Regions from separate parts of the Paenibacillus sp. FSL H8-0104 genome, predicted to be linked through region 2. Evidence: riboswitches for the same ligand, from Rfam matches in the RefSeq annotation. Region 2 holds a riboswitch; each other region holds the start of a gene.

Region 1 (3,138 bases), 1.6 Mb from region 2:
CCCACGGTTCACAATCATTCGCCTCCTGTGTTCGTTAAATGTCACTTAAAGTAACATTTATATTCCTTTTTGTTTGCTTTATGTTTGAGAATCCGAATTATATGATAGTTATCATCCCATAAATGTCCGCTTTTTGTCAATAGTATCCGTTAAATTTAATGTATTAAATCTGGAATTTAATATTTGTGTTATTTTATATAACTTATCGTGTTATTTATGTGGCGAAGTGCAGGGAGGACTATATAAGGAAGGACTATATATAAATGAATCAACAAGATCGGCTCAAGCCGGAAAAGAGGGGATCAAATCTAATGATATGCAGTTCATGGGTAAAGATGACGAGATTATGCGATTTTTGATGAAAATGCCTAGCTGAAAAAGAAGTATTAAATAATACTTTACTTTTAGTTCTGAACCCGGTATAATCAATTCTGTTGCCGATTATTTACGACATGCGGTCGTGGTGGAATGGCAGACACGCTATCTTGAGGGGGTAGTGGGCGTATGCCCGTGGAGGTTCGAGTCCTCTCGACCGCATCATATGAACGATTAAAAAGAAGCTTTCCATTAATGGGAAGCTTCTTTTTTTTGTCTTTTTCGAACAGTATGACATCTGGGTTGAAAAAAGGCCATCCATTACCGGAGGAATGTTGCTCTACCTTCCGGCTACGGGTGGCCTGTGTATTATTTTTGCAGCAAATTCTTGATATCTTCTTCAATCTTGTCCGGTGTTGTTTTGGGAGCATAACGTTTAATGACCTGTCCGTTCTGATCCACGAGGAATTTGGTGAAATTCCATTTGATTGCTTTGGAGCCGAGCAGGCCAGGAGCTTCTGTGCTCAGGTGTTGGAAAAGAGGGTGAGCGCTTGAGCCGTTCACATCAATTTTCTCAAACATGGGGAAGCTCACGCCATAATTCATCTGACAGAACTCGGCAATATCGTCGGAAGATCCTTTTTCCTGTGCAAACTGGTTGCTTGGGAAACCAAGCACTTCAAATGGAGCATCTTGAAATTTGTCTTGCAATTCTTGCAGACCTTTGAATTGAGGGGTAAGGCCGCATGAGCTTGCCGTATTCACAATCAGGAGCACTTTGTCACGGTAGTCGGACATTTCAACTTCTTGACCGCGAAGGGTATTCACTTTGTAATCGTAGACTGTCATCTAAATCGCCTCCATTTATTTACTCTTATATCTTCTATTATATTGGTTGCAATTAAATATTGCAAAACTAATATGGTGTTAAAAGAATCAAAACAGGCAAGTTGTGCAGAATACGTGAATGAATTGCGAAGTGATTTACGCCAGAGTGAGAATTAGATAGCCTTGAAGAGATAGATAGAGTATAACTTTGTTGTAAGCGTTATTATGGATAGGAATTGGCAAAAATCTGCCGATTTGGTGATCTGGGCGGACTTTACACCGACATGGCATGGGTGTATGATTCATAACGTAATTTCAATTTAAACTAAAATGTACTTGAAAAACGAAACAAACGATAATATCGCTCGATCTTATCCTTAAGATATACGAACGATGTTTTAATCGCTGAGTTTCCATTCATTGATGAGTGGAAAACGGGGGAACCAACGGAATGCGCTGTCCAGGACAGTGGGCATTCATGGGGTGAATTTTCCGGTGACAGCCGGAAATAGGGCGACTCTCGCGCCCGAATCCGTCAGCTAACCTCGTAAGCGTTAAAGGGAGAGGCAACAAGCCGTACGCTGGTTCATGGTGTTTTCGCCATGGGTTATTTAAGAAGCGTTCGGGAGGCCTTGGTCCCCCACGCTTCTTTTTTGTTGTCTTTTCACGCCAAGGGAGGAACGAATGATGGATACTGAGATGGTCTTAGTGACTGCTCCAAATGAAGCAGGACGCAAATTTATCAAATTGCTGATGTACAAAAAAATGCCGTTTGCCGTTCTAACCAACAGTGCAGGGGAAGAGCGAAGACTCCGTAGAATCGGAGTAGAACATGTCATTCGCATGAATACGGCTGCAGCTCAAAAATGGTTTTTGCCGCAGGGCAGCGTAGGCAACGTGTTTATTTTCGAGAACAGTCTGAATCTGACCTGTCGTTATTTACAGATCTGCCGTTCATGGACATCGAAATCCCTGTGCGTCATTACGGAGCAGAGTCATCCTAAGGGCATCTATCGGGGCATGGGCGCAGACCGGATTGTATATTCGCTCAATGGGGAAGTTGGCTTTCTCCTCAATGGTTAATGCCATAGCTTCTGATTGCTCAGGTGTAAGGTGCCTGTTATAATTGAATGTATTAGAATCAATTTCAGAATTCACTCAAGGTATTATGAAATTGATTCATCGATAAACGGAAGTTTGAGGAGACTCATGCAGGATGGTGAGTCTTCTTTTTTATGGTTTCTATAGGTTGTTCAAAAAGTCCGCTTTTGATTACGAAGGATGCCTAACGGCATCATCAGCATCGAATATGAAATTCAGCCGAAATGTCCGTGGCTCACGTAGTTTTCCCTACGCTCCGCTACTCCATTTCTAGCTTCATTCCATCTTCTTGGTACTGAAAACCAGACTTTTTGAACTCGATTAGGATCAGGAATCACCTGTGGCTTACAAGGAGGAATTGGCGTGCCGGATGTAGGTGGATTGAAATGGTTGTTTTTTGATGTTGGAGATACGCTGGTGGATGAATGGGAGCCGGTTGATGATATTATCGGACAGTTTGTCCGTGAAGCTTGTGCTTTGGGGTATCCGGTGACAATTGAGGCGGTACGCGAACTGTTCGCGAGCTGTTACCGAAAATATGAGCAATGGCCTATGAGAGTGGCGATTCGCACATTTGTTGAAGACGAGGGGCATCAAAAACAGATTCAGGACAAGCTGAAGTTTCAAAAAGATCTTGAACGTCCTTTTCCTTCAGCAGATTTTGTTCTTCAGCAGTTGTCACGGCATTATCGCATTGGCATTATTGCCAATCAGAGTCCTGGAACGGAAGAGAGACTGGAGAGTTACGGCTTGCGGAAGTATGTTGATGTTCTGGCATGTTCAGCTGAAGAAGGAGTGTCCAAGCCAGACCCTGAGTTATACGCTGTGGCCTTGAAGCAGGCAGGTTGTGAACCGGAGGAAGCCGTCATGATCGGAGATCGGATCGATAACGAC
Region 2 (3,138 bases):
AATTACCGTCACATATACGCCCCTATTTCTTGTAATCGTGTGGGTATAATCCGATGAAGAATTTCGATATCAAAACACTTTCTAAAAGAGCTATTTTCCATGATACAGTAATCTGCTTTAATGGGGAGTATATGTAGATCGACATAATTTTGTAAATGAAAGCAGGCAGAATGAGTACAATCAACAATATATAGATCAGAATTTCCGTATATCTTCTATATATTGTAGTTGTGAAGAAACAAACGTAATGATGTAATACACAGATACCCAAAATGTTTTATGTATGAGTCATTGAATTATTGAATTTTACAAATTGAATTTTACAAATTGGATTTTGAAAAAGAAGATAGTCGTTATTTCGACATGAAGGGAGATACAGACATGATGCTGTTCGACACACATACACATCTGGATGCACCACAATTCGACGAGGACCGCGAGGACATGATTCAGCGTGCTGTGGATGCAGGAGTTGGTCGCATGATCAACATTGGCTTTAACCGGGAGACGATTCCAACCACAATGAAACTCGCCGAAACATATGACTTTATATATGCAGCTGTAGGGTGGCATCCCGTAGATGCGATCACAATGCAGGAGGGCGATTTGGAGTGGATTGCATCTTTATGCAAGCATGAAAAAGTGGTTGCGATCGGTGAGATTGGATTGGATTATCACTGGGATACTTCACCAAAAGAGATACAGCATCGCGTATTACGACAACAAATTGCTTTGGCGCGTGAAGTGAACATGCCAATTGTCATCCATAATCGGGATGCACATGAGGATATCATAAGAATTTTGCGTGAAGAGAAGGCGGGCGAAGTTGGTGGTGTGATGCACTCGTTCTCGGGCAGTTGGGAAACAGCAAAAAGTTGTCTCGATATGGGCTTCCATCTCTCCTTCGGAGGACCGATCACATTCAAAAATGCAAAGCAGCCCAAAGAGGTGCTGGAGAAGGTTCCTATGGACCGGTTTTTCATTGAAACAGATGCTCCATATTTGACACCTCACCCTTATCGTGGGAAGCGAAATGAGACAGCGCATGTACGTCTGGTTGCAGAGGCAGCTGCGGAAATTAAAGGCATTTCGGTGGAGGAAATTGCTGCAATAACAACCAAAAATGCCATGGAACGATTTGGGATTCGGTAAAAAAACGAGCAAATGAGGTGAAAAAGGCAGGTAAGCGGAGGTAATTTGCCCTTTGATCCAAATAAATCAAGAATATTACAATATTTTAACCAAATATTCAGAAAAACGTACTTGATCAACGCTTTACAACATGCATCAAAACAGGATATCATCTTTTCAGTGAATTGTTGTGCGGAAAATTGGACAGATGTTCGGGGGATGAACAAAGGGACACTTTCCGATGAAACAACATTACTTTCATGAATCAGTCTCGCTGAGTCTCCGTTAACGGAGAGCGGGGGAACCAATAGGGCTTAAACATCGGTGTATTTGGCCGATGCGCAACGTTCGCTGACCCAAAAGCAGCGAAGGGAACTGCGAAGCCGTATTTGATTTCTTCTTTGGGTCTCGGGGTGAATTCAAGGGCGTCCGCCATGAGCGGGTGACCCAAGATAGGGCGGCTCTCTTTCGCCCGAACCCGACAGCTAACCTCGCAAGCGGAAAAAGAGAGGCAACCTCGTGCATGAATTTCCGATATTCAAAATCATTCGGAAGCCACGAAAGAGTTCCTCTTACACTCTTTCTTTGGCTTTTTTGTTTTTGAATAAAAGAAATATTGTCATCATACGGTAGGTATTCAGGAGGATGACATCATGTTGCGAAGATTGATTCATGGTGCAGAACCGGATTATGTTGGTCCAATCTGTGTTCTGTAGAAAATTTGGTATAGTCACGTCAAAGACATCATGCATTACTTTAGACGGCGAGGCTATGAAGGAGGACGGAGAAGTGGGCACATTCCAACCAGAAGAGACCCATGAGTCACGATCATCCAGTAAGTCTTTCGCGTTGCGGTGGAAGCATGAGAACATGCGTCAAATGGCATTGATCGCGATTTTCTCAATTGCGCTTACAATCATGATCTTGTTAGTCGTTTACGGTCAGGCCGGGAAACAAATTTCACTGGTTATTGATGGCAAAGCTCAGGTGGTAGAGACTCGTACAGGAATGCTTCAGGAAATGCTGGAGGAGCAGTCGATCACAGTCAGCCCTCACGATAAGGTATCCATGTCCATGAATGGGGCGTTAACAGATGGAGACCGAATCGTTATTGAGCGGGCCGTTCCAGTTAACATTACGGCAGACGGAGACACCAAGACTCTGTATACAACCGATTCATCGGTAGAAGATGCAATTCAAAAATCAGGTATTCAAGTTGAAAGTAATGATAAAGTGTATCCGGCGCTTGGAACTGCGATCAAAGCGGAGATGAAGATCCGTGTAGTGCGCGTAACAAAGCGTACAGTGGAAGTAGAGCAACCGATCGCTTACAAAGTCATTAAAACGGCTGACCCTAGCTTGTACAAAGGGGATAACCGTGTCGTTGTGAACGGCAAAGAAGGCACAATTGTACAGCATATCGAAAAGGTATTTCAGGATGGAGAATTGGTCTCCAAAAAAATGGTCGGCAAATCTGTCGCTAATAATCGTGTAGATAAAGTGATCGCTGTCGGCACCAAAGCAAAACCGGTCGTGAAAGAACCTGAGATTCAGACCGTATCGGCTCAAACTTCAACAACCAAAAAGGCTACAACAACGAACTCGAAGAAAACATCTGCCTCGGGCAGCAAAGTGATTACCGTATCCGGGACTTCTTTTAAATACTCCAAAGTACTTAAAAATGTATCCATGACTGCCTACTCTTCCGAAGAGCCTGGCATTGGAACTAAAACAGCTTCCGGTACTCGTGTAACGGAAGGACGCACCATTGCGGTTGATCCCAAAGTCATTCCAATTGGCTGGTGGGTATATATCGAAGGTCTGGGATTCCGTCGTGCGGAAGATACAGGCGGTGCCATTAAAGGCAACAAAATTGATGTGTATTATGACAGTGTGAAGCATGCCCTGAATTTTGGACGTAAGAAAGGCAAGACGGTCTACGTGATCGGTCCGGTGAAGCCGGAAGCGAACTAAAATCGTTTTACTTTGAAATGGGAATGCTATAAA
Region 3 (3,138 bases), 3.9 Mb from region 2:
GCATTAACTTCACTGCACTTCAGGCAGGTATCATTACACTTTCAATCAATAGTGGTGCCTATCTGGCGGAGATTTTCCGTGCAGGTGTCCAAGGTGTGGATCGTGGTCAGTTGGAGGCAGCGCGTTCATTAGGTATGGGAAGAGGCGCCGCGATGCGTTATATCATATTGCCACAAGCCTTCAAAGCTGTATTACCAGCGATCGGTAATGAATTCATAACTATCATCAAAGAATCCTCCATTATCTCCGTTATCGGTATGGTGGACATTATGTATCAGGCTAGCGTGGTCAAGAACATTACGTTCCAAGGGTTGAGTCCGTTTCTAATTGCAGCAGCCATCTACTTTGTAATGACGTTCATTTTGTCCAAGCTGCTGGGACGACTGGAAAGGAAGTTGAGTGCAAGTGATAGACGTTAGACAATTACACAAATCTTATGGAAATAACGATGTGCTTAGGGGCATAAACGTGACGATTGGCAAAGGTGAGGTTGTCGTGGTCATCGGTCCTTCCGGTTCAGGTAAAAGTACTTTCTTGCGTTGTCTGAATCTGCTGGAACAGCCTACCTCAGGAGAGATTGATTTTGAAGGCGTGTCAATCACGGACCCCAAGCATAACATTAACGCAACTCGTGAGAAAATGGGCATGGTGTTCCAGCACTTCAACCTGTTCCCACACAAAACGGTACAGCAAAACATCACGATTGCTCCGATTAAAGTGAAGAAACAATCCACTCAGGAAGCGGAGAAAATTGCCTCTGATCTGCTTAACACCGTGGGTTTGTACGATAAAAAAGATACATTCCCGAATCAGCTGTCTGGTGGACAGAAACAGCGGATCGCCATTGCTAGAGCATTGGCCATGCAGCCGCATGTGATGCTGTTTGACGAGCCTACGTCGGCACTGGACCCTGAGATGGTCGGTGAAGTGCTGGATGTCATGAAACGTCTTGCAGAAGGCGGAATGACGATGGTCATCGTAACACATGAGATGGGTTTTGCACGTGAAGTGGGAGACCGAATCCTGTTCATGGATGGCGGGGTTATTGTGGAAGAGGGAACACCTGATGAGGTGTTTGGAGCACCCAAAAATTCACGTACACGTGATTTTCTTGCGAAAGTACTCTAAACGATGTGATCAAATAGCGTTACTGACTTCGAGTCGGTAACGCTATTTTTTTATGGATAATAATCACGTGTGGATTCGGAAAAGTAACTTTTCTGTTACCAAATATAAAGAAGTCGGTTCGCCAACTTTTCTGAATTATCCAGTATTCTTACAGTTGATGACATGCTAAAAACCATTTGGTAAGAATTACTACAAGTTCAGGTTACAAAATTGTGATATATTGAACTCTGCCGAAACTTCCGGACAGGGAGTGTGGGGGATGTAACGATGCAGATTGTGCAGGGGGAAGATCTACAGCACACTGCTTGGGGTGAATTGGGTACATAACGTTTCAAATGTAACGAATAACCTATAGGGTGGGCTCCTCATCCGAATCCGACAACTAACTTCGCAGGCACAATGAGGGAGGAAGACCATGATTAACAAGAAACGTATAGCCAAAACAGCAGTAGCATTAATGACAACAGCAATGCTCATTCAAGCCGTTCCGGCTCACGCCGATTCAGTTCATGTGGCCAAAGAAGGGGATACCTTCTACACCTTATCAAAACAATATGGAGTAGCACTCAACACGTTGGTTAAAGCAAACAACGACATTTCGGCTTACAACATTTATGGTGGTTTGAAAATTACGATTCCCGGTAAGGCAAACAATGTTGCAGCCGCTGCGGCAACGGAGAGCAAGACCCCAGCCAAAACAGTTACCACAGCAAGTTTGGACGTTAACGCAGATAACAAAGTGGTTCAAGCCTGGGGTAAAACATTCGATTACAGCAAAGCCGTTAACGTGAAAGCAACGGCATACTCTGCAGATCCGTCTGAAAATGGAGGATGGGGTGCAGTCGATTATTTCGGAAATGACCTTGAACTGGGCACGATTGCAGTTGATCCAAGTGTAATTCCACTCGGAACCAAAGTACTGGTAACTGGTCATAGCCATCCAGGATTGCCAAAACAGGCTTTTGTAGCCACAGCGCGGGATGTGGGTGGTGCAATCAAAGGTCACCGGATTGATATCTTTATCCCCGGTAGCAAACAGTCTGTAAGCTCATTTGGATTTCAGGATATCGAGCTGTACATTCTGAAGTAGAGAGAAAATAACATTTTAAATGAATTCAAACAGGGTGTCTGCCAGTCGCTAATTCGCGATTGAACAGCACCCTTTTAATATTCTAATTTATTTTCTATCACGTTCATCTTAATCTTTGGCCTTTGGCAATCCCAACATTTCGTCCAAGGTGACCAGTTCATATCCCCGATTACGCAATTCCTCAATGATTTCAGGCAAAGCCTCAATCGTGCCGTTCAGGTTTGATCCTACACCGCCTCCAGCATGTTGCAGAACGATGGAGCCAGGTTTCACGGCAGAGAGGATGTTATCTTTCACCTGTTCCTTTGAAAGGCCTTTCCAGTCCAGGGAGTCTACGTTCCAGTTCACAATGCTATAGTGTTGTTTGGCAGCCCATCTCAGCTGTTCTTCATTAATGTCTCCATAAGGCGGCCGAATCATCTTGGGCGTATATCCTGCCAAACGTCGAATAATATCCCCGGTATGTAAAATTTGTTTGCGAAAGGCATTCATCGACAGCTTACTGAATTCAGGATGATTGTAGCTGTGATTACCAACCATATGCCCTTCCTTAACGATGCGTTTCACCAGATCCGGATGTTTCTCAGCACGACTACCCACGATAAAGAATGTAGCTCTGACATTGTATTTCTTCAATACATCCAGCACTTGTGGAGTAAATCGTGGATCAGGTACATCATCAAAAGTCAGTGCAACCTTCTTGGTTGAAGGACCATTGGTTTTGAACGTATCGGCATATTTTTGACGTAATTGTCCCAATGTCAGTTGTTCTTCTTCCGCAGAATCCGAACCTGATACGGATTCACTTGGCGGGCTTGAAACATCCCGCGATGAAACTGGAGCATGATATCCTCCGAGAAAAATAACGATAACCATTAGCATAATGAGGCGTACGCGCATAATAACGGCCTCCTTTTCCA

What was found. Region 2 has a riboswitch for cyclic di-AMP ahead of NST38_RS00150 (3D domain-containing protein). Riboswitches for the same ligand answer to the same signal wherever they lie in the genome.
Region 1: linked by a shared signal. The riboswitch ahead of NST38_RS07220 (hypothetical protein) and the one ahead of NST38_RS00150 (3D domain-containing protein) in region 2 are both predicted to bind cyclic di-AMP.
Region 3: linked by a shared signal. The riboswitch ahead of NST38_RS17580 (3D domain-containing protein) and the one ahead of NST38_RS00150 (3D domain-containing protein) in region 2 are both predicted to bind cyclic di-AMP.

Annotation. Positions count from the first base shown of each region.
Region 1 covers NZ_JBBOTC010000001.1:1,626,837-1,629,974, forward strand. Annotated here, with positions in the region: gene NST38_RS07205 (urease accessory protein UreF) at 1-12, opposite strand, end outside; tRNA gene NST38_RS07210 (tRNA-Leu) at 455-537, shown strand; gene NST38_RS07215 (glutathione peroxidase) at 685-1,164, opposite strand; cyclic di-AMP (ydaO/yuaA leader) riboswitch at 1,537-1,712, shown strand; gene NST38_RS07220 (hypothetical protein) at 1,831-2,226, shown strand; gene NST38_RS07225 (HAD family hydrolase) at 2,608-3,138, shown strand, end outside.
Region 2 covers NZ_JBBOTC010000001.1:31,635-34,772, forward strand. Annotated here, with positions in the region: gene NST38_RS00140 (HD domain-containing protein) at 1-35, shown strand, start outside; gene NST38_RS00145 (TatD family hydrolase) at 382-1,152, shown strand; cyclic di-AMP (ydaO/yuaA leader) riboswitch at 1,394-1,647, shown strand; gene NST38_RS00150 (3D domain-containing protein) at 1,921-3,105, shown strand.
Region 3 covers NZ_JBBOTC010000001.1:3,956,085-3,959,222, reverse strand. Annotated here, with positions in the region: gene NST38_RS17590 (ABC transporter substrate-binding protein/permease) at 1-419, shown strand, start outside; gene NST38_RS17585 (amino acid ABC transporter ATP-binding protein) at 406-1,128, shown strand; cyclic di-AMP (ydaO/yuaA leader) riboswitch at 1,347-1,541, shown strand; gene NST38_RS17580 (3D domain-containing protein) at 1,544-2,218, shown strand; gene NST38_RS17575 (polysaccharide deacetylase family protein) at 2,327-3,118, opposite strand.